Regions from separate parts of the Streptomyces luteireticuli genome, predicted to be linked through region 4. Evidence: riboswitches for the same ligand, from Rfam matches in the RefSeq annotation. Region 4 holds a riboswitch; each other region holds the start of a gene.

Region 1 (5,273 bases), 1.4 Mb from region 4:
GGACCGGCGAGCGGGTGTTTCTGTCTGGATCTTTACGGTTCCTGCCCATATTTGGTCAGCTTCTGGGCCGCCTCGGCGAGCTGGTCCGGGCTCAGCAGGGTGGGCGTACGGCCGGGCACGCCCGAAGCGGCCAGCCAGACGCGGCACATCCACTCCAGCTGGGCGGTGCGGTCGTGGGCCTGCTCCGGGGTCGCCCCGTAGGTGAGCGTGCCGTGGTTGCGCAGCAGGCAGCCGGTGCGGCCGTCGAGGGCGGCCAGGGCGTGGCGGGCGAGCTCGTCGCTGCCGTAGAGGGCGTAGGGCGCGACGCGGACGGGCCCGCCGAGGGCCGCGGTCATGTAGTGGACCGCCGGCAGCTCGTCGACGAGCGTGGAGACGGCCGTGGCGTGGACGGCGTGGGTGTGCACGATCGCCGCGGCGCCGGTGGCCCGGTAGACGGCGAGGTGCAGCGGCAGTTCGCTGGTGGGCGCGAGCCCGTCGCCGAGCGGGCGGCCGTCCGGGTCCACGGCCACCAGGTCCTCCGGACCGAGCCGGTCGTACGGCACACCGCTGGGCGTGACAAGGATCATCTCTCCGAGCCGGGCCGAAACGTTTCCCGAGGTGCCCACCACCAGCCCCTCGGCGGCCGTCCGCCGGGCCGTGGCCAGCACTTCCGCCCGGATCCGGGCCTCTGCCGCGGACCCCTTCGATTCCTTCACGGTTCACCGCCTCCGGTTCGCGTCACCGTGGCTCCCGCGCCCGTTCACCTTCCGTTCACCCGGAGTCCCTACGGTCGCCGCGTACTGACGTACGGAGTCCGACCGTCGTACGGAATCTGACCGCCTGACTGATTGCCTGGGTGAATGGAACACATCACGCTTCTCATCGGGATCGTGATCGTCACGGCCTTGGTGTTCGACTTTACGAACGGCTTCCACGACACGGCCAACGCGATGGCCACCACCATTTCCACCGGGGCTCTCAGACCCAAGGTCGCGGTGGCCATGTCGGCGGTGCTCAACCTCGTCGGCGCGTTCCTCTCGGTGGAGGTCGCCAAGACGATCTCCGGAGGCATCATCGACGAGAGCGCCGGGATCAGACCAGAGGTGATTTTCGCCGGTCTGGTCGGCGCGATCGTCTGGAATCTGCTGACCTGGCTGGCGGGCCTGCCCTCCAGTTCCTCGCACGCCCTCTTCGGCGGCCTGATCGGCGCGACGCTGGTCTCGGTCGGCACCCACGGCGTCCACGGCGAGGCCGTCGTCATGAAGGTCCTCATCCCGGCCGTGGCCGCGCCGATCGTCGCCGGCGTCGCCGCGACGCTCGCGACCCGGCTCACCTACCGGCTGGCCCGCGGCCGCGACGAGGCCGACACCGCGCGGGGCTACCGCGCCGGGCAGATCGCCTCCGCCGCGCTCGTCTCGCTGGCCCACGGCACCAACGACGCGCAGAAGACCATGGGCGTGATCACCCTCGCCCTGGTCACCGGCGGCGTCGTCGCCCCGCACTCCGACCCGCCGCTGTGGGTCGTCGTCTCGGCCGGCCTCGCGATCGCCCTCGGTACGTACCTGGGCGGCTGGCGCATCATCCAGACCCTCGGCAAGGGCCTCACCGACATCCGCCCCGCGCAGGGCTTCGCCGCCCAGACCGGTGCCGCGACGGTGATCCTCGCCTCCTCGCACATCGGCTTCGCGCTCTCCACCACGCAGGTCTGCTCCGGCTCGATCATGGGCGCCGGGCTCGGCCGCAAGGGCGGCGTGGTCCGCTGGTCCACGGCCGGCCGCATGGTCATCGCCTGGTGCCTGACGCTCCCCGCGGCCGGTCTGGTCGCCGGCGGCGCGGCGCTCCTCGCGGACCAGGGCGACTGGGGCGTCGCGGCCGTCGCCGTCCTGGGCATCGCCGTGAGCGGCGCGATCTGGCTGGCGTCGCGGCGGAAGCCGGTCACGGGCGACGATGCGGCGCCCTCCCCCGCCGTCGCGGAGGAGCCGGCGGGTGTCGTCACCCAGGCCCTGCAGGCCGTGGCCCCGCCGCCGGCCGCCCCGGCTGCCCCGGCCGCCCCGTCCGTCACCACCCCCGAGCCCGCGGTGACCCCCGCCGTGGCCGCGACCAGCTGAGGAATCCTTCCGCGATGAACATCAATTGGGCCGCGCTCGGCCAGGTCTTCGGTGTCAGTGTCGTGATGACGGTGGCGCTGGTGGGGGTCTTCACGCTGGGGATCGTGGGGACGTCGGGGTCCCGCGAGGGCGGGGGGTCGTCCACGGGGTTGGTCCGCGCCGGTGCGTATGCGTGTTATGCGGCGTGTGCGGCGGTGGTCGGGTACGGGATCTATTTGATCGTCGCCTGAGGCGGCGGTCTCGGGGCGGGTCGGGGGGTTTTTGCCCCCGGCCCGCCCTTTCGCCTCCCCCAGAGGGGGTACCCCCACCCGGGGCGGGGCCCCGGACCCGGACCGCCCCTCCGGGCGGTGGCGGGGCTTCGCCCCTGCGCCCCCTGGACCCCTGAAGCGCCCTGCGGGCGCTGTCCTCAAGCGCCGGACAGGCTGGGTGTGTGCCCCGGTCCCGCCCTTTCACCGTTTCTTCCGGGGAGACCCCGGACCCCGTCCGCCCTTCGGGCGGAGTCCTCAAACGCCGGACGGGCTGAAGTGCCCGCCCGGGCTGAAGTACGCGCCCCGGCTGAAGTACGCGCCCCGGCTGAAGTGCGCACCCGGGCTGAAGCGCGCGCCCGGGCTTTGGAATCCGGCCCGGGCCCGAAACCCAGCCCGTCCGGCGTTTGAGGACGAGCGGCGGAGCCGCGACAAACGGGGTCCGGGGCGGAGCCCCGAAAAAGGGGGCCAGGGGCGAAGCCCCGGAAGCAGGGGTGCAGGGGGCGCAGCCCCCGCCGGGGAGCAGGGGCGGAGCCCCGCCCACCGCGCGGCAGCGCGGTGCCGGGCCGAGGGGGCGGAGCCCCCGGAAGAAACGGTGAAAGGGCGGGCCAGGGGCAAACCCAAACCCGAGTTGACGCCCGCTCACGGGCCATGGTGGACTGCCGAGGCCAAACGGCGACAGCAGAGGAAGCCGGTGCGAGTCCGGCGCGGTCCCGCCACTGTCACCGGGGAGCGCGCCCCCGCGCAGCACCACGCAGCACCGCAACGCCACGGCAGCCGAACACCGCCGGAAGGCAAGGGGATCCGCGCCGATCCGGGAGCCAGGAGACTCTGGTCGCCGGTCACGTCGAACCAGGGCGCGGACCCTGAGTGAGGACACAGAGCCATGCCCGGCCGCCGCCGACCACCGACCGGACCGCGTTCGCCCCGAGGTGCGACGGCGGTCTGACGCGTGCCCTCCGCCGACCCCCTCGGCTTCGCCTGCGGCGCCGTCCTCGGTTTCGCCTGCGACCTCGTCCTCGCCGACCCCCGCCGCGGCCACCCCGTCGCCGCCTTCGGCCGCGCCGCGCACTCCGTCGAGCGCCGGCTGTGGCGCGACCACCGCGCCCACGGCACCCTGCACACCCTCGTGTGCGCCGGTGGCGCGGCCGCGGGCGCCGCCCTGCTCGCCCGCGCCACCCGCGGCCACCGCACCGCGGACGCCGCCCTGACCGCCGCCGCGACCTGGGCCGTCCTCGGCGGCACCTCCCTCGGCCGCGAGGCCCGCGCCATCGGCGGGGCGCTCGAAGCGGGCGACCTCGATGTCGCCCGCGAACGGCTGCCGCACCTGTGCGGGCGCGACCCGCAGTCCCTGGACGGGCAGCAGATGGCCCGCGCCGTCGTGGAGTCCGTCGCCGAGAACACCTCCGACGCCGTCGTCGGCGCCCTCGTCTGGGGCGCGTTCGCGGGCGTCCCCGGCCTCATCGGCTTCCGCGCGGTCAACACACTCGACGCGATGGTGGGCCACGAGTCCCCCCGTTACCGCCGCTTCGGCTGGGCCTCCGCCCGGCTCGACGACGTCGTCGGCTGGCCCGGCGCCCGGCTCACCGCCGCCCTGGCCGTCCTCGCCGGCCCCGACCGGCGCGACGCGCTGCGCGTCGCCCGGCGCGACGCCGGCCGCCACCCCAGCCCCAACGCGGGCCCGGTGGAAGCCGCGTTCGCGGGCGCCCTGGGCGTACGCCTCGGCGGCACCCTCGCCTACGCCGGCCGCGTCGAGCACCGCCCCGTCCTGGGTGCGGAGAACCGGCCGGTGGCCGTGGCCGACATCGAACGGGCCGTCCGGCTCTCCCGCCGGGTCTCGTTGCTGGCGCTGGGCGTTGCTGTCACCGGGCGCACAGTGGGAAGTCTCATCAGCAGGACCGTCAAGAGGAGCAGCACGGGTGGGTAAGCGGGGTGGGGGCCTGCTGGTCGCGGGGACGACCTCCGACGCGGGCAAGAGCGTGGTCACCGCCGGCATCTGCCGGTGGCTGGTGCGCAAGGGCGTCAAGGTGGCGCCGTTCAAGGCGCAGAACATGTCGCTGAATTCTTTCGTGACCCGGGAGGGCGCCGAGATAGGCCGCGCCCAGGCCATGCAGGCCGCGGCCGCCCGTGTCGAGCCGAGCGCGCTGATGAACCCGGTGCTGCTCAAGCCGGGCGGCGACCGCAGCAGCCAGGTCGTGCTCATGGGCAAACCCGTCGGCGAACTCAGCGCCCGCGGCTACCATTCCGGCCGCCAGGAGCAGCTCTTCGGCACCGTCACCGACTGCCTGGAGCAGCTGCGCGCCACCCACGACGCGGTGATCTGCGAGGGTGCCGGCAGCCCCGCCGAGATCAACCTGCGCCGCACCGACATCGTCAACATGGGCATCGCGCGCGCCGGTCGGCTGCCCGTCGTCGTGGTCGGCGACATCGACCGCGGCGGCGTCTTCGCGTCCTTCTTCGGCACCACCGCGCTGCTCTCCCCCGAGGACCAGGAGCTCATAGCGGGCTATCTGGTCAACAAGTTCCGCGGCGACGTGTCCCTGCTGGAGCCGGGGCTGGAGATGCTGCGCGGCCTCACCGGCCGCCGGACGTACGGCGTCCTGCCGTTCGCCCACGGCCTCGGCATCGACGAGGAGGACGGGCTCCGCGTCTCGCTGCGCGGCGCCGTGCGCGAGTCGGTGGTCGCCCCGCCACTGGGCGAGGACGTGCTGCGGGTCGCGGTCTGCGCCGTCCCCCTCATGTCCAACTTCACAGACGTGGACGCGCTCGCCGCCGAGCCGGGCGTGATCGTCCGCTTCGTCGACCGCCCCGAGGAACTCGCCGACGCGGACCTCGTGGTGGTGCCCGGCACCCGCGGCACCGTCCGCGCCCTGGCCTGGCTTCGCGAACGCGGTCTCGCCGACGCGCTCGTCCGCCGCGCCGCCGAGGACCGCCCGGTCCT
Region 2 (5,273 bases), 4.5 Mb from region 4:
AGGTTCATGCGTCATGCACGGAAGCCTACGGCCCACCTCCCGGCGGAACTTGACGTTCTCATACCGATATCCGGACAGGGGGTGACGCCCGGACGGTCCCTCCCCTAGATTTCGTGCGCATTACGCGAGTGATCGCGCCGTGCTTGCGCGTTCACCACACGGGGACGGAGCCATCGCATGTCCGAACCACCCGCCGGGGACCGGCGCACACCTGTCGTGACCCTCCCGCTGATCGTGGCGGGCGTCTGTCTCGCCCTGCCGTTCGGGGCGATGCTCTGGGTCGGCTCCTACGCCCGGCTGACACCGGAGTTCATCGGCATTCCGTTCTTCTACTGGTACCAGATGCTCTGGGTGCTCATATCCACCGCGCTGACCACCGTCGCGTACGTCCTCGTACGACGCAACGAGCGGGCCCGGAAGGCCGGTGAGGGGCGATGAGGCACGGCGTCAACGGAGTCGCCCTCACCGTGTTCATCCTCTTCTTCCTCGCCGTCACGGTCATGGGATTCATGGCCGCGAAATGGCGGCGGGCGGAGAACGCGGACAACCTCGACGAGTGGGGGCTGGGCGGGCGTTCCTTCGGAACCTGGATCACCTGGTTCCTGCTGGGCGGCGACCTCTACACCGCGTACACCTTCGTCGCCGTTCCGGCGGCCGTCTACGCGGGCGGGGCGGCGGGATTCTTCGCCGTGCCCTACACCATTCTCTGCTATCCGCTGGTGTTCACCTTCCTGCCGCGGCTGTGGTCGGTCTCCCACCGCCACGGTTACGTCACGTCCTCGGACTTCGTGCGCGGCAGGTTCGGCTCCAAGGGGCTCTCCCTGGCCCTCGCCCTCACCGGCATTCTCGCCACGATGCCCTACATCGCGCTCCAACTCGTCGGCATCCAGGCGGTGCTGGACGTGATGGGCGTGGGCGGCGGTTCCAACTGGTTCATGAAGGACCTGCCGCTGCTCATCGCCTTCGGTGTCCTGGCCGCCTACACCTACTCCTCGGGACTGCGCGCCCCCGCCCTCATCGCCTTCGTCAAGGACGCGCTGATCTATATCGTCATCGCGGTCGCCATCATCTACATCCCGATGAAGCTCGGCGGATTCCACGACATCTTCGCCAAGGCGGGCGAGGCGTTCTCCACGAAGAATCCGGCGACCGGGAAGCCGCGCGGCGCCCTCGCCTCCGGACCGGACGCGCAGTGGGCCTACGCGACGCTCGCACTGGGCTCCGCGATGGCGCTGTTCCTCTATCCGCACTCCGTGACGGCGGTCCTCTCCAGCAAGAACCGGAACGTCATCCGGCGCAACACCACGATCCTGCCGCTCTATTCGCTGATGCTGGGCCTGCTGGCCATGCTGGGATTCATGGCGGTCGCGGCCGGGATCAAGGTGAAGAACGGCCAGCTGGCCATTCCGCAGCTCTTCGACGACATGTTCCCCGACTGGTTCACGGGCGTGGCCTTCGCGGCCATCGGCATCGGCGCCCTCGTCCCCGCCGCCATCATGTCCATAGCCGCGGCGAACCTCTTCACCCGCAATATCTACAAGGACTTCCTGCGCAAGGACGCGACGCCGGAGAACGAGGCGAAGGTGTCCAAACTGGCCTCCCTCCTCGTCAAGGTGGGCGCGCTGGTCTTCGTCCTCACCATGGACAAGTCGGTGGCCATCAACTTCCAGCTGCTGGGGGGCATCTGGATCCTCCAGACCGTGCCCGCCCTGGTCGGCGGCCTGTTCACCCGCTGGTTCCACCGCTGGGCCCTGCTGGCCGGCTGGGCCGTCGGGATGGTCTACGGGACATGGCGCGCCTATGACACCCCCAGCGCCACGCAGGACCACTTCGGCAACACCAACCTCATCCCCTTCATCGGGGAGAAGGGCTACATCGGCCTGACGGCCTTCGTCCTGAACGTCGCCGTCACCGTCGTCCTGACGCTCGTCCTCAAGGCCCTCAAGGCCCCGGACGGCGTGGACGAGACGAAGCCCTCCGACTACACGGCGGACGCGGGCGACCCCGACGTCGCCGTGGAGCTCCCCCCGGCCACGGCGGGCGCACCGGGCGGCCACTGAGAAACGGCCGGGCCCACGGGCCCGGCCGTCCCCCTCCCCCTGTCAGGCGGCGGCACCCGAAGGCGTCAGACCGAGCGCCCGGAAGGAGACCCGCTGGTCGAACCAGAGCAGCCCCACGGTCAGCGCGGACATCACCAGCCCCAGGGCCAGATGACCGGCCGCCGATTCGACGGTGGCACCCACGGCCCCGAGCACGACGTGCAGCGCGACCCGCAGCCCGATGAGCCCGAAGAGGATCTTCCGGGCGCGGGAGTTCTTCAGCATCGCCTTGAGCAGCTTCCTGCGCCGCCGCAGGACCGTCAGCCCCACCGCGATGTTCACCGCCCCGAGCGCGGCGAGGACCATCCAGGCCCCGTCCCACGCCTTGTAGAAGTCGAAGGCGGCCCCCATGGCCCCCTCGAAGGCGAAGAACCACACCGGAAGCGGCTTCAGCTCCGGATCGAGCGCGCCCTGCCCGGCCCCGGCCTGCTGCTCGGTGATGGTGCCGCTCATCGTGCCCGCCCCCGTGCCGCTCATCGTGTCCGCCCCCGTGTCGCTCATGGTGTCCGCCCCGTCGTGGTGTCGCCGTCCCGTCCAACACCCACGATCATTCCCTCCCCCGCCCTCCGGCGGCAGGTCCGCCCGTCACCGGCCGGAGATGACAAAAGTCAGTGCGGCCGGTGACGGGCGAACGGCCGCCCGCGCACCGCCCCTACGCTTCCGTGAAGCGGGGCCGCCCTCCCCCGCCCCCCGCGGCCTCTCCGGCCGTCGCACCCGCGAACACGCCACCGTCTAGCACATTCCGCGACCGTCTCATGACGCGCCGACACAACATGTGGGGGTACACGCGACGGGCAGCACTAGATGTATGCTCGTCCTCGCTGTCGCCGCAGGGGAATCCGGTGGAAATCCGGAACTGTCCCGCAACGGTGTACGTGTGGAGATATTGCACCCACGCCGCAGTCCGAGGACCTGCCGACAGTACGCCCTCGCCGGCCCGCCGCCGGTGTGCGGTGTCGAACCACGTCCGGGCCTCGAGGGTTGGGCCGGTGGACGCCTGCGCGCATGCTTCCGTACGTCACGTACGCGCCCCGCATGCCCGTGTGCGGCCCCGTGCGCTCCCGAGCGGCCTCCAGCCGAGTGAGGGAGAGCAACACGTGACGATCGCGCCCGTCGATCCGGTCTCAGCGCAGGCGGAGGAGTCCGTCGACGCTCCCGGGACCGCGCTGCTGCGCACCCTGACGGAACTCACCGCCGACCTGCCCGCCACCGACCCCGGCAAGGTCGCCGCCGCCGCGCTGCGCGGCCGGCACGCCGGGTCGGACGAGGCCGAACTGCGCTCGCTGGCCACCGAGGCCGCGGCCGGGCTGATCGGCGAGGAGCCCGAGTACTCGCGGCTCGCCGCGCGGCTCCTCACGCTCGCCATCGCCGAGGAGGCGGGCGGGCAGGGCGCGGTCTCCTTCTCCGCGTCGGTCGCCACCGGGCACCGCGAGGGCCTGATCGCCGACGACACCGCCGCGTTCGTGCGCGAGCACGCCGAGCGGCTGGACGCGCTGGTGGACGCCGCCCTGGTCGACGGCGCCGACGACCGCTTCGGCTACTTCGGCCTGCGCACCCTGCACAGCCGCTACCTGCTCCGCCACCCGATCACCCGGAACGTGATCGAGACCCCGCAGCACTTCCTGCTGCGCGTGGCCTGCGGCCTCGCCGAGACTGCTGATTCAAAAGAAGCCTCCGTCCGGGCGCTGGAGGACGTCGCCGAGCTCTACCGCCTCACCAGCACGCTCTCGTACCTCCCCTCCTCCCCCACGCTCTTCAACTCCGGTACGCGGCACCCCCAGATGTCGTCCTGCTACCTGCTGGACTCGCCGCTGGACGAGCTGGACTCGATCTACGACCGCTACCACCAGGTGGCGCGGCTGTCGAAGCACGCGGGCGGCATCGGCCTGTCCTACTCCCGCATCCGCTCGCGCGGTTCGCTGATCCGCGGCACCAACGGGCACTCCAACGGCATCGTGCCGTTCCTGCGCACCCTCGACGCCTCGGTCGCGGCCGTCAACCAGGGCGGCCGGCGCAAGGGCGCGGCCTGCGTCTACCTGGAGACGTGGCACGCGGACATCGAGGAGTTCCTGGAGCTCCGCGACAACACCGGTGAGGAGGCGCGCCGTACGCACAACCTCAACATCGCGCACTGGATCCCGGACGAGTTCATGCGCCGGGTCGAGGCGGACGCCGAGTGGTCGCTGTTCTCCCCGGCGGACACCCCGGACCTGGTGGACCTGTACGGCGACGAGTTCGACGCCGCGTACCGCGCGTACGAGGCCGCGGGCAAGGCCGTCAAGACCATCCCGGCGCGGGTGCTCTACGCCCGGATGATGCGCACCCTGGCGCAGACCGGCAACGGCTGGATGACGTTCAAGGACGCCGCCAACCGCACCGCCAACCAGACCGCCGAGCCCGGCAAGGTCGTCCACTCCTCCAACCTCTGCACGGAGATCCTGGAGGTCACGAACGACGGCGAGACCGCGGTCTGCAACCTGGGTTCGGTCAACCTGGCCGCCCACCTGGGCGAGGACGGCGAGATGGACTGGGAGCGGCTGGACCGCACCGTCCGCACCGCCGTGACCTTCCTCGACCGCGTCGTGGACATCAACTTCTACCCGACCGAGCAGGCGGGCGCCTCCAACTCCCGCTGGCGGCCGGTCGGTCTGGGCCTGATGGGCCTCCAGGACGTCTTCTTCCGGCTGCGCCTGCCCTTCGACTCCCCCGAGGCGAAGGCGCTGTCCACCCGGATCTCCGAGCGGATCATGCTCGCGGCCTACGAGGCGTCGGCCGACCTGGCCGAGCGGCACGGCCCGCACGAGGCCTGGTCCGCCACCCGCACCGCGCGCGGTGTGCTGCACCCGGACCACTACCCCAACACCGAGCCCACCTGGGCGGAGCGCTGGGACGCGCTGCGCGCCCGGATCGCCGCCGTCGGCATGCGCAACTCGCTGCTGCTGGCGATCGCCCCGACGGCGACGATCGCGTCCATCGCGGGCGTCTACGAATGCATCGAGCCGCAGGTCTCCAACCTGTTCAAGCGCGAGACGCTCAGCGGTGAGTTCCTCCAGGTCAACACCTACCTGGTGGAGGACCTGAAGAAGCTCGGCGTGTGGGACCGCACCACGCGCGACGCGCTCACCGACGCCAACGGCTCGGTCCAGGACATGCGGTGGATCCCGCAGGAGGTGC
Region 3 (5,273 bases), 5.9 Mb from region 4:
AGCAGCGCCACCGCCGCGATCATCTGGATGCTCACCGAGGCCACCGCCTTGCGCGTGGACAGATGGTGCTGCCCGCGGATCAGCAGGGTGGCCAGCGCGCAGCCGAAGGCGGTCGTCACGGAGGCCGCGGCGCGGACCGGGACGGAGCTCGCCGAGAGCCAGACGTCGAGGACCAGGCGCGGCAGGTCCGTGGCCCAGAAGATCAGGACGAACAGGCTCGCCGTGGGGCCGATACGGCCGTTGCCGCCGAGGCGGCGGGCGATGGCGTGGGTCACCAGGCCCAGCAGGACGCTGGCGAACAGCACGGCGGCCGAGCCGATGGCCATCGCCTGGAGGGCGAGGGACGGGCTCACGTCCCACTGTGCCCAGAAGGAGTCCTTGGCCAGGGTGCCCAGCGCCCCGCACAGCAGGCACAGGAACATGGCGGCTCCCCAGACGCTCCGGTCCCGGGCTTCGTCGAGGACCTCGACGGGCCGGTACCAGAGCCCGAGTATGAGCCGGTGCCAGAAGAGCCGGCGGGGTCCTGCGCCGGGCGTGCGGGGAGCGGTCGTGGTGGTCGGGGGCATGGGTGCCGTTCTATCACCGTACGGTCCGAAGCCCCGAGTCCGGGTCGTGTACGACGGTCCACGCGCGACGCCGGATGTCAAGGGGTCGGACGGCCCGTCAGGCGGGCGTCGGCTCCACGGGACCGGGGTCGGCGTCGGCCTCCGGCGCCGGGTCCTCGCCGCCCCGCTCCAGGAACTCCTCGCGGATCTCCCGCGGACCGAACGGCCAGATCCGCTCGCGGCGGGCCCACAGCACGAACGCCGCGCACCCCGCGCCGAACCAGGCCAGCGACCATTCGATGGGGTGCCGGCCCGGCGAGTTCCGGTCCGCGTAGCCGTAGATGACGAGCCATCCGGCGAGCGCCAGCAGGCTCGGCAGCGGATACAGCCACATCCGGTACGGCCGCCGCAGCCCCGGCTGGCGGCGGCGCAGCACGGTCACGGCGGCGATCTGGCCGAGCGCCTGCACCAGCACCATGACCGTGGTCAACAGCTGGATGAGCGTGGCCAGATCGGTGTGACGGCCGATCAGATAGCCGACGCAGCCCATCGCCCCCATCGTCAGCAGGCCGAGGACCGGGAAGCGGTGCCGCGGGTGCAGCGTGCCGAACGGGCGGAAGAAGACCTTCTCCCGGGCCGCGTTGTAGGGGATGCGGGACCCTCCGAGCAGCCCGGTGAAGACGGAGGCGACGGCGGTGACGAGGATCAGTACGGTGACGGCGTCGGCGGCCCCCTTGCCCCAGGTCCGCTCCATCACCGCCGAAGCGACCGACGTGGACGCCATGTTGTCCGGGTCGAGCATGTCCTGCCAGTCGACGACGCCCAGGGTGCCCACCTGGAGCAGCAGGTAGATCGCCATGATGCCGAGGATGGACCAGATGATGGAACGGGGCAGGTTGCGGCCGGGGTTCTTGATCTCGGCGCCCATGTACGCCGTGGTCCAGTAGCCCCCGTAGTCGTAGATGCCGATGGTCAGCCCCGCCGCGAAGCCGATCCAGAAGTGGTTGGACGTCAGCTCGAAGGAGTGCGCGGGGTATGTGAAGGCGCGGCCGGGGCTGAAGTTGGCGTACGCGGCGACGATGACGAGGAGGACGGCCACGATCATCACGCACCACATGACGGTCGTGATCCGGGCCATGTTCTCCACCCGGCCCCACAGCAGCGCGACGATGCCCACGATCAGCGCGAGCCCCACGAGGTCGCCCTCCAACTGGCTCATGCCCGGCCAGAGATAGCCCAGGTACTGGGTGAAGCCCATGACGCCGCTGGCCATCCCCAGCGGGAGGTAGAGCATCGACGTCCAGACGAACAGGAACGGCAGCAACTTGCCGGTTCTGTACTGGAAGGCCTCCCGCAGATAGACGTAACTGCCGCCCGCGCCCGGCATGGCGGCCCCCAGCTCGGCCCACACCAGCCCGTCGGCGAGCGCGAGCACCGCCCCGGCGAGGAAGCCGATGACGGCCTGCGGGCCGCCGAACGCCGCGACCATGAGCGGGATGGTGACGAAGGGCCCGATGCCGCACATCTGGCTCATGTTGATGGCCGTCGCCTGGAACAGCCCGATCCGGCGGACGAATCCGACCTGCCCGTCCGGCTCGTTCGCTCCGTCTGCCATGGCGGTGCCTGCCTCTCGTAGCGCGGTGGGGTGCGGTGACTGTGGCGCCGGGGTCACCACCGAGTCAAGACTCGTGCGCGGCGGGTCGTGACCGGTGGGAGGGGTTCCGCTGCGCAGAGCATGACAATCGCCACTCTCGCCGCATTCGCGCAGACGGGGGCGCTACAGTGGCCCGGCCGTGGTGTTCGGGAAGACCGGTGAGGAGCCTTTGGTTCCGAGTCCGGAGCGGCCCTCGCCACTGTGATCGGGGAGTTACCGTCCCGTTCCGCGTGCCCGGCCGGGGACCTCCCCACGGCGCGCGCGGAGCCACTGGCAGCATCCGGCTGCCGGGAAGGCAGGGGCGGGCGCGAACGAACCCGTCAGCCAGGAGACCGGCCACGGCATCTCACGAACGGATTCCACGAGGTGCTGGAGCGTGACTCTCAGATGACCCTGCCCACCGCTGCCCCCGGCGGCACCGCGACCGCCGTCCGGGCGCCTTCGTTCCGCTGGCGCCGCGAGGACACCGTGCGCACCGCCGTCCTGCTGGGCGTCATAGCCCTCCTGCATGTCGTCGCCTTCGGCGTCCTCTTCCTGCTCGTCGTCCCGAACCACTACGAAGTGGGCTCCAAGGTCTACGGCGTCGGCCTCGGCATCACCGCCTACACCCTCGGCATGCGGCACGCCTTCGACGCCGACCACATCGCGGCGATCGACAACACCACCCGCAAGCTGATGGCGGACGGCAAGCGTCCCGTCTCCGTCGGCTTCTGGTTCGCGCTCGGCCACTCCAGCGTCGTCGTCCTCCTGACGCTGCTCGTCAGCGGCGGCACCCAGCTCGCCGGAAAGCTGATGGACGAGGACTCCACGACCCACCAGACCCTCGGTGTCGTCGGCACGAGCATCTCCGGCGGCTTCCTCTACCTCATCGCCGCGCTCAACCTCGTCGCCCTCGTCGGCATCCGGCGCATCTTCCGCGCCATGCGCCAGGGCCGCTACGACGAACGGGAGCTGGAGCAGCACCTCGACTCCCGCGGCTTCATGAACCGCATCCTCGGCCGCTTCACCAAGTCCATCACCCGCTCCGGCCAGATGTACCCCCTGGGCTTCCTCTTCGGCCTCGGCTTCGACACGGCCACCGAGGTCACCCTGATGGTGATGGCCGGCAGCGGCGCCGCCGCGGGCCTGCCCTGGTACGCGATCCTCTGCCTGCCGCTGCTCTTCGCCGCCGGCATGAGCCTCTTCGACACGCTCGACGGCACGTTCATGAACTTCGCCTACCAGTGGGCGTTCTCCAACCCCGTCCGGAAGGTCTACTACAACCTCACCATCACCGGTCTGTCGATCGCCGTGGCCTTCCTGATCGGCACGATCGAGCTGGTCGGCGTCCTCCACGAGAAGCTCGACATGGACGACCCGGTCAGCTCCTGGATCGCCGCGCTCAACCTCGACAACGTCGGCTTCGTCATCGTCGGCCTGTTCGTGGTCGTCTGGGCGGCGGCCCTGGCGTACTGGCGCTTCGCGAAGGTGGAGGAGAGGTGGGCGGCGCGGTCGGCCGCCGCGGAGGGCTGAGACCCCGTACCGCCGGGACCCGGAGGCGTCACCGCCGCCCGGCTCCCGGCCCGTCCTCCTCCGGCGCGATGTGCGGCAACACCCGCCGATCGGGCGGCAGTCGGGGGAGCACCACGAGCCCCACGACGGTGGCCAGGGCGCACGCGAGCGCGCCGAGCCCCAGGGCCACACGGGCCCCGAGCACGTCGGCGACCGCGCCGACGACCGGCCCCCCGACGGGCGTGCTGCCCATGAACATCACCGACCACAGCGCCATCACCCGCCCCCGGAAGCGCGGTTGGCTGGTCATCTGGAGCGTGGTGCTCACGGTGGCCAGGAAGAAGGTGCCGGCCGCACCCACGAACGGCAGCGCCACCAGCTCCGCCGTGAGCGTCGGGACGAGGGACGCGGCGAGGATCGCGAGGCCGAACCCGGCCGCCGCGCAGGTGAGCGGCAGCACCCCCGCCCGTCCCCGGAGCGTGACGGCCAGACCGCCGGCGACCGCCCCCAGCGCCATGGCGGATGTCATGTATCCGTACGTCCGGGAACCGCCGTGCAGATCGTCCACCGCCAGCAGGGGCAGCACCACCTGGAACTCGTAGGCCAGCGTGCCGACCACGGCCAGCATCAGCAGCGGCGCCCAAAGCCCTGTTTGCCCCCGCACATAGCGCAGTCCCTCCCTGACCTGCCCCGGCTCCCGGGCCACCGGCGGCGTCGGCCGCAGCCGGCCGGCGCGCATGAGGGCCAGCGAGGCGAGGACCGCGACGAAGCTCGCGGCGTTGACCAGGAAACAGACGCCCGCGCCCGCCACCGCGATGACGACTCCCGCCACCCCGGGACCGATCGCGCGCGTGGCGCTGACCATGACGCTGTTGACGGAGACCGCGTCCCGGATCAGGGCCCGGCCGACCAGTTCGGGGACGAACGTCTGGCGCGTCGGGGTGTCGACCGCGTTCACCACCCCCATCAGCAGGGCGATCACGAAGACCTGCCACAGCCGCACGGCCCCGGTCACGGTGAGCACCCCCAGCCCCAGGGCCAGCAGCAGGAACGCGGCCTGGGTGAGGAACAGGAGCCGGCGCTTGTGCGCCCGGTCGGCCACCAGCCCGCCGTACGGGCCCAGCAGCAGCACGGGCAGGAACAGCGCGGCGGTGCTCAGCCCCAGCACCGTTCCCGAATGCGACAGTTGCAGCACGAGCCATGGCTGCGCCACCGCCTGCATCCACGTCCCGACGAGGCTCAGCCCCTGCCCGGCCAGATAGAGCCGGAAGTTCGGCTCCGCGAGCACGGCCCGCACCCGTCCCCGTACCACGGTCGGCTCCTGTCCGTCGCCCGGCCCCGGCGGCACAACGACCGCCGTCGCCGCCGGGGCACGAGCGCCCGCCCGGACGGAGCAGGCGGGCCGCCGGGGTCAGGGCGGGGAGGCCCGGTCGTCGGGCCGTGGCTGCGCGATCATTTCGAGACGGCTGATCCGGTGAATGGCGCGGTGGATGACGTCGGGTGCGGCGTCGGTCGTCCGCAGCAGACGCCACCGGGAACAGACCGACGCGAGGATCACGGCCATTTCCGTCAACGCGAAGGTG
Region 4 (5,273 bases):
TCGCGCCCTCCTTGACCCCGGAGGGCCAGCGCGAGGTGACGGTCTTGGTCCGGGTGTAGAAGCGGACGGCGTCCGGGCCGTGCTGGTTGAGATCCCCGAAGCCGGAGCGCTTCCAGCCGCCGAAGGTGTGGTAGGCGACGGGCACCGGGATGGGCACGTTGATCCCGACCATGCCGGTGTTCACCCGGCGGGCGAAGTCCCGCGCCGTGTCCCCGTCGCGGGTGAAGATCGCCACGCCGTTGCCGAAGGGGTGCTCGCTGGGCAGACGCAGGGCCTCGGCGTAGTCGGCGGCGCGCACCACGGACAGCACCGGGCCGAAGATCTCCTCGCGGTAGACGCGCATGCCGGTGGAGACGCGGTCGAAGAGGGTCGGGCCGATGAAGAAGCCGTTCTCGTGGCCGGGCAGCGTGAAACCGCGTCCGTCCACGACGAGTTCGGCGCCCTCGGTGGCGCCGATGTCGACGTAGCGGCGCACCCGGTCGAGGGCGTCGCGGGTCACCAGCGGGCCGAAGTCGGCCCCGGGGTCGTCGGAACGGCCGACGCGCAGCGCGCCGATGCGCTCCTTGAGCCTGGCGACGAGCCGGTCGGCGGTCTCCTCGCCGACGGGGACGGCGACGGAGATCGCCATGCAGCGCTCGCCCGCCGCCCCGTAGCCGGCGCCGACGAGAGCGTCGACGGCCTGGTCGAGATCGGCGTCCGGCATCACGATCATGTGGTTCTTGGCGCCGCCGAAGCACTGGGCGCGCTTGCCGCGGGCGGCGGCGGTGGCGTAGACGTGCGCCGCGACCGGTGTCGACCCGACGAAGCCCACCGCCTGCACCCGCGCGTCCTCCAACAGCACGTCCACCGCGGTCCTGTCACCGTTGACCACATTGAACACACCCGCCGGCAGCCCGGCTTCGGCGAAGAGCTCGGCCAGCCGCAGCGGGACGGAGGGGGCGCGCTCGGACGGCTTGAGGACGAAGGCGTTGCCGCAGGCGAGGGCGGGCGCGGCCTTCCACAGCGGGATCATCGCGGGGAAGTTGAACGGCGTGATCCCGGCCACGACACCGAGCGGGGCGCGCAGCGAGTGCACGTCGATCCCGCCGCCGGCATTGTCGGTGAACTCGCCCTTGAGCAGGTGCGGAATTCCGGCCGCGAACTCGACGACCTCCAGACCGCGCTGGAGGTCCCCATGGGCGTCGGCGAGGGTCTTGCCGTGCTCGGCGGACAGCAGCCGGGCCAGGGAGTCGCGCTCGTCCTCCACGAGCTGGAGGAAGCGCAGCAGGACGCGGGCGCGGCGCTGCGGGTTCCAGTCGCCCCACGCGGGCTGCGCGGCCGCCGCGTTCGTGATGGCGGCCGCGGTCTCCTCGTAGGAGGCGAGGGGCACATGCGCCTGTACGGAACCGGTGTTGGGGTCGTACACCTCGGCGTGGAGCCCCGATGTTCCGGGGGTGCGCACGCCGCCGATGAAGTGGGTCAGTTCGCGGACCAAGGGGAGCCTGCTCTCGTCGGGTGAGATCCAGGGGACGGCACGGCAGAGCCCCTGCGGGGCGGGCCGTGGGACGCGAAGGCCGAAGGGCCGGGGGAGCGTTACGACAACGCGCGGGGGCGCGTGCGCTCCGTCGGATCACCCGGGTCGTGGGTGCGGACCGGTGCCATGCGTGTCTGCTCCATCCTCGTGGACAACACGGAACACCCCGCGGCCGGTATCCTGACTCCCGGATCCCCGCGCCCCGTCCGCCTTCCCGACAGCCTTGTGCCAGTGGCGTGTTCGCGACGGTGCGCTCCCCGGTCACAGTGGCGGGACCGTGCCGGATTCACACCGGCTTCCCTGCACCGCGGGCCTTGGTCACGACGATATAGTTGGACGTCCTAGTAAGTCCATCCCCTCCGGGGACGAGTGATCGACGGCACGTGGGATCGCCGCCCCGTGCAAGGAACGTGCCCGCATCCGCGGTGGGAAGGGCGTTCGATGGGACGGATGTCCCCTCGCGTCACCTTCGCCAGAACAGGTGGTGCGTCACGCCGCTCGGGCTGGGCACGACTTCCAGGTGAAACCGGTCGAGCAGCTCGTCGGGGGACTCCCAGAGGCGCAGTCCGGACCCGAGCTTGACCGGCGAGACCGCCACATGCATGGTGTCGACGAGGTCGGCGTCGAGGAACTGCCGGATGGTGGTGACCCCGCCGCCGAGCCGGACGTCCTTGCCCTGTGCCGCTTCCCGCGCCCGTTCGAGGACGACGGCCGGGGCGCCGTCGACGAAGTGGAATGCGGTGTCGGAGAGCGTGAACGACGGACGCGTGTGGTGGGTCATGACGAACACCGGCGTGCGGAACGGGGGCTCCTCACCCCACCAGCCGCGCCACTCATGGTCCTGCCAGGGCCCGCGCTGGGGCCCGAACTTGTTGCGGCCCATGATCTCGGCGCCGATGTTGCGTGCGAAGTCCCGCGTGAAGTAGTCGTCGAGGCCCCGGCTCCCCCCGGGGTCCGTGCGCATGGGCCAACTCGCCGTCGCTCCGGCCCAGGCGAACAGCCTCTCGGGATGATCCTGGCCGAACGGCCGCTCGAGACTCTGGTGCTCACCGGCACCGATTCCGTCACTCGAGACGTTGAAGTTCATGACTCTCAGCAGTTGATCCATGTGTTCCCTCGTCAGGTCCTGTCGCGTCATCATGTGGCGAGGCGCCGCATATCATGATGTCGGATGGGACGTGGCCGGATCGGCAGCGGCCCACAGACTCTCTCCGAGGGCCACGCCGTTACAGTCGGTGACTTCTTCACCGCGGGCACCGAAAGGCCGGTCGCGCGCATGCGTACGACCAGCAGCCGTCAACCGGCCGTCGGCACGCCCGCGTTGGCGAGGACCTCCCCCGCAGGCAGGGCCACGCTGGCGGCCGCGGTCAGGCCGGTGGCGGCCAGGTGGGCGTCCGCGATGCGCAGTCCGGCCGCGTAGCCGGCGAAGTCGGGGAGTCCCACGGGCTCGTGTCCCATGAGGCGCGCGCTGTCGTCGCCGTAGATGTACGGGGGCAGGTTCTGCATCCCGGCCACGTCGATCGCGGCGGTGATCTTCTCGTGGGCGGTGTCCAGTTCGGCGCCGGTGAGCCGGGTGGCCCAGGGGCCCATGGCCTGTTCACCGGAGAGTTCGCGGACGAAGGCCTCGGCCAGGCCCTCGGCGACGACCTGTTCGCCGACCGTGACGGTCATGGGGTTCCAGGCCACGTTCGCGTAGCGGACGTTGTGGTGGAGTTCGTGGGCGGCGGCGTGGCCGATCTTCTCCAGGGCCGTGTCGGTGGGCCATATCAGCAGGTGGATCGCGCCGGGGATCCCGCCCATGCCGAGGTAGCCGCCGCTGCGGACGGTCAGATGGTGGTCGTCCGGGTCGCCGAGGACCAGGACGACGTGCACGGTGTCGGCGTGCCGGACGCCGGGGACCGCGCCGTCGATCCGTTCCCAGGCGGCGGCGAGGGAGTCCTCGACCCTGCTCCACACGCCCGCGTCCCGCATCCGCCGCACGGCGTCCGCGTACCGCGGGTCCTCGCGGTCGAGCCGGAAGCCGGAGCCCTGCCGGTGCATCTCGACCTGGTCGGGGATGCCCACCCGGGACATGACGTCCTGGAGCGGGGCGAGCATGTCGCGCAGGGCGTCGGGACGCTGTTCCCGAGGGCGTTGCAGGAGGTCGAGCATGGCGGACGCGGTGTCATGAACGATGATTTTCATGGCGTGGACGGTAGTGGTTGCCGCTGCGTCAACTTCAAGTTGCGTTCCGTGGGCGACAGGAAGGCCGCCGTCAACGGCGACTTCGTCATGACCGCACCCGAAGTGCAGAAGGTCATCCAGGCGTTGCGCAAGGGCCACATCGATGTCGTGGAGCTTCACCAGCACAGCCTCACCGAGCAACCGCGCCTGTTCTACCTGCACTTCTGGGCCGCCGCCGACGGCGTCGCCCTCGCCCGGGCCCTCCGGCCCGCCCCGGACGCCACCGGCCCCGCCCCGCCCCGACCGTCGGCGTCCGCCTCTGCCGGAACCCCACAATGGCCATTCATGTGATCCTGCAACCGATGGAGGCGGACATCACGGATGCCCATGAGCACAGCCCCGTGTTCACATTGGACCGGGTGACGGTACGGCGCGGGGGCGCGCTGCTGCTCGACGCCGTGTCCTGCCGGATCGTGGGCGGCGCGTGCACCGCCCTGGTCGGGCCCTCGGGCGCGGGCAAGTCCACACTCCTGCGGCTGCTCAACCGCCTGGAGGAACCCAGCTCCGGCACGGTCCGCTTCCACGGCCGACCGCTCACCGGGGCCGACGTCCTCGCCCTGCGCCGCCGGGTCCAACTGCTCAGCCAGCAACCGGTGCTGCTCACCACCCACATCGCGGACGACCTGCGCGTCGGCCGCCCGGATCTGGACGACCGCCGGGCAGCCGGCCTCCTCGGCCGGGTCGGTCTCTCCCCGGCGATGCTCGACCGCCCCACGGCCGGGCTGTCGGGCGGCGAGGCCCAACGCGTCTGCCTGGCCCGGGCCCTCGCCCTGGACCCGGAGGTGCTCCTCCTCGACGAGCCCACCTCCGCCCTCGACGCCGCCAGCGCGCGGGCCGTCGAGCACACGGTCCGCGACCTCGTCGCCGCGGGCCTGGCCGTCGTCCTGGTCAGCCACAACTCACCACAGGCCCGCCGCGTCGCCGACCAGGTCCTCGTCCTGGACGGCGGACGGCTGGCCGACTCCGGCCCCGTCGACCGGATCTCCTATCTGAAGGAGGGGACATGAACCCCGCCGTCCCCACCTGGGCCGGAGTCGCCGCCTCCCTGGCCCTGGTCGCGCTCACCGTGGCCGCGGTCCGGCGCCGACGCCTGCACCTGTCCCGGGACATCACCGTCGCCGCCCTGCGCGCCGGAGTCCAACTCGCCGCCGTCGGCGCCCTCCTGCTGCTGGTCTTCCGCCACACCGGACTGGCCGGCGCCGCGGGCTGGCTGGCCGTCATGGTGCTCATCGCGGGCCGGGTCGCCGCCCACCGCGCCGCCGGCCTGCCCCGCGCCCTGCCCATCGCCACCGCCGCCGTGGTGGCCGGAACGGCGGCAACGCTGGGCACCCTGCTCGTACTCGGCGTGATCGCGGCCCAGGCGCGTGTGGTCATCCCCGTCGGCGGCATGGTCGTCTCCGGCGCCATGCAGGCCACCGCCCTCGTCCTGATCCGCCTCCGGGACGAGGCCCGCACCGCACGGTCCGCCATCGAGGCCCGCCTCTCCCTCGGCCTCCCCGCGGGCGAAGCCTTCGCACCCCACCTGCGCGACACCCTG

Evidence for each region. Region 4 has a riboswitch for cobalamin ahead of AB8735_RS04455 (CoA-acylating methylmalonate-semialdehyde dehydrogenase). Riboswitches for the same ligand answer to the same signal wherever they lie in the genome.
Region 1: another riboswitch for cobalamin. It lies ahead of AB8735_RS10065 (cobalamin biosynthesis protein); the one in region 4 lies ahead of AB8735_RS04455 (CoA-acylating methylmalonate-semialdehyde dehydrogenase).
Region 2: another riboswitch for cobalamin. It lies ahead of AB8735_RS24735 (ribonucleoside-diphosphate reductase subunit alpha); the one in region 4 lies ahead of AB8735_RS04455 (CoA-acylating methylmalonate-semialdehyde dehydrogenase).
Region 3: another riboswitch for cobalamin. It lies ahead of AB8735_RS31420 (HoxN/HupN/NixA family nickel/cobalt transporter); the one in region 4 lies ahead of AB8735_RS04455 (CoA-acylating methylmalonate-semialdehyde dehydrogenase).

What each region holds. Positions count from the first base shown of each region.
Region 1 is NZ_CP167927.1:2,397,454-2,402,726, forward strand. It holds gene AB8735_RS10050 (class II aldolase/adducin family protein) at 33-695, opposite strand; gene AB8735_RS10055 (anion permease) at 840-2,087, shown strand; gene AB8735_RS10060 (hypothetical protein) at 2,102-2,317, shown strand; cobalamin riboswitch at 3,016-3,164, shown strand; gene AB8735_RS10065 (cobalamin biosynthesis protein) at 3,285-4,259, shown strand; gene AB8735_RS10070 (cobyric acid synthase) at 4,252-5,273, shown strand, end outside.
Region 2 is NZ_CP167927.1:5,497,409-5,502,681, reverse strand. It holds gene AB8735_RS24755 (HAD family hydrolase) at 1-15, opposite strand, end outside; gene AB8735_RS24750 (DUF3311 domain-containing protein) at 178-438, shown strand; gene mctP (monocarboxylate uptake permease MctP) at 435-2,060, shown strand; gene AB8735_RS24740 (hypothetical protein) at 2,103-2,600, opposite strand; cobalamin riboswitch at 2,891-3,034, shown strand; gene AB8735_RS24735 (ribonucleoside-diphosphate reductase subunit alpha) at 3,197-5,273, shown strand, end outside.
Region 3 is NZ_CP167927.1:6,994,544-6,999,816, forward strand. It holds gene AB8735_RS31410 (YIP1 family protein) at 1-566, opposite strand, end outside; gene AB8735_RS31415 (APC family permease) at 664-2,160, opposite strand; cobalamin riboswitch at 2,323-2,555, shown strand; gene AB8735_RS31420 (HoxN/HupN/NixA family nickel/cobalt transporter) at 2,587-3,711, shown strand; gene AB8735_RS31425 (MFS transporter) at 3,740-5,002, opposite strand; gene AB8735_RS31430 (cytochrome P450) at 5,102-5,273, opposite strand, start outside.
Region 4 is NZ_CP167927.1:1,044,660-1,049,932, reverse strand. It holds gene AB8735_RS04455 (CoA-acylating methylmalonate-semialdehyde dehydrogenase) at 1-1,474, opposite strand, end outside; cobalamin riboswitch at 1,666-1,845, opposite strand; gene AB8735_RS04450 (dihydrofolate reductase family protein) at 1,977-2,621, opposite strand; gene AB8735_RS04445 (DUF2268 domain-containing protein) at 2,810-3,697, opposite strand; gene AB8735_RS04440 (DUF1259 domain-containing protein) at 3,746-4,027, shown strand; gene AB8735_RS04435 (ATP-binding cassette domain-containing protein) at 4,039-4,743, shown strand; gene fetB (iron export ABC transporter permease subunit FetB) at 4,740-5,273, shown strand, end outside.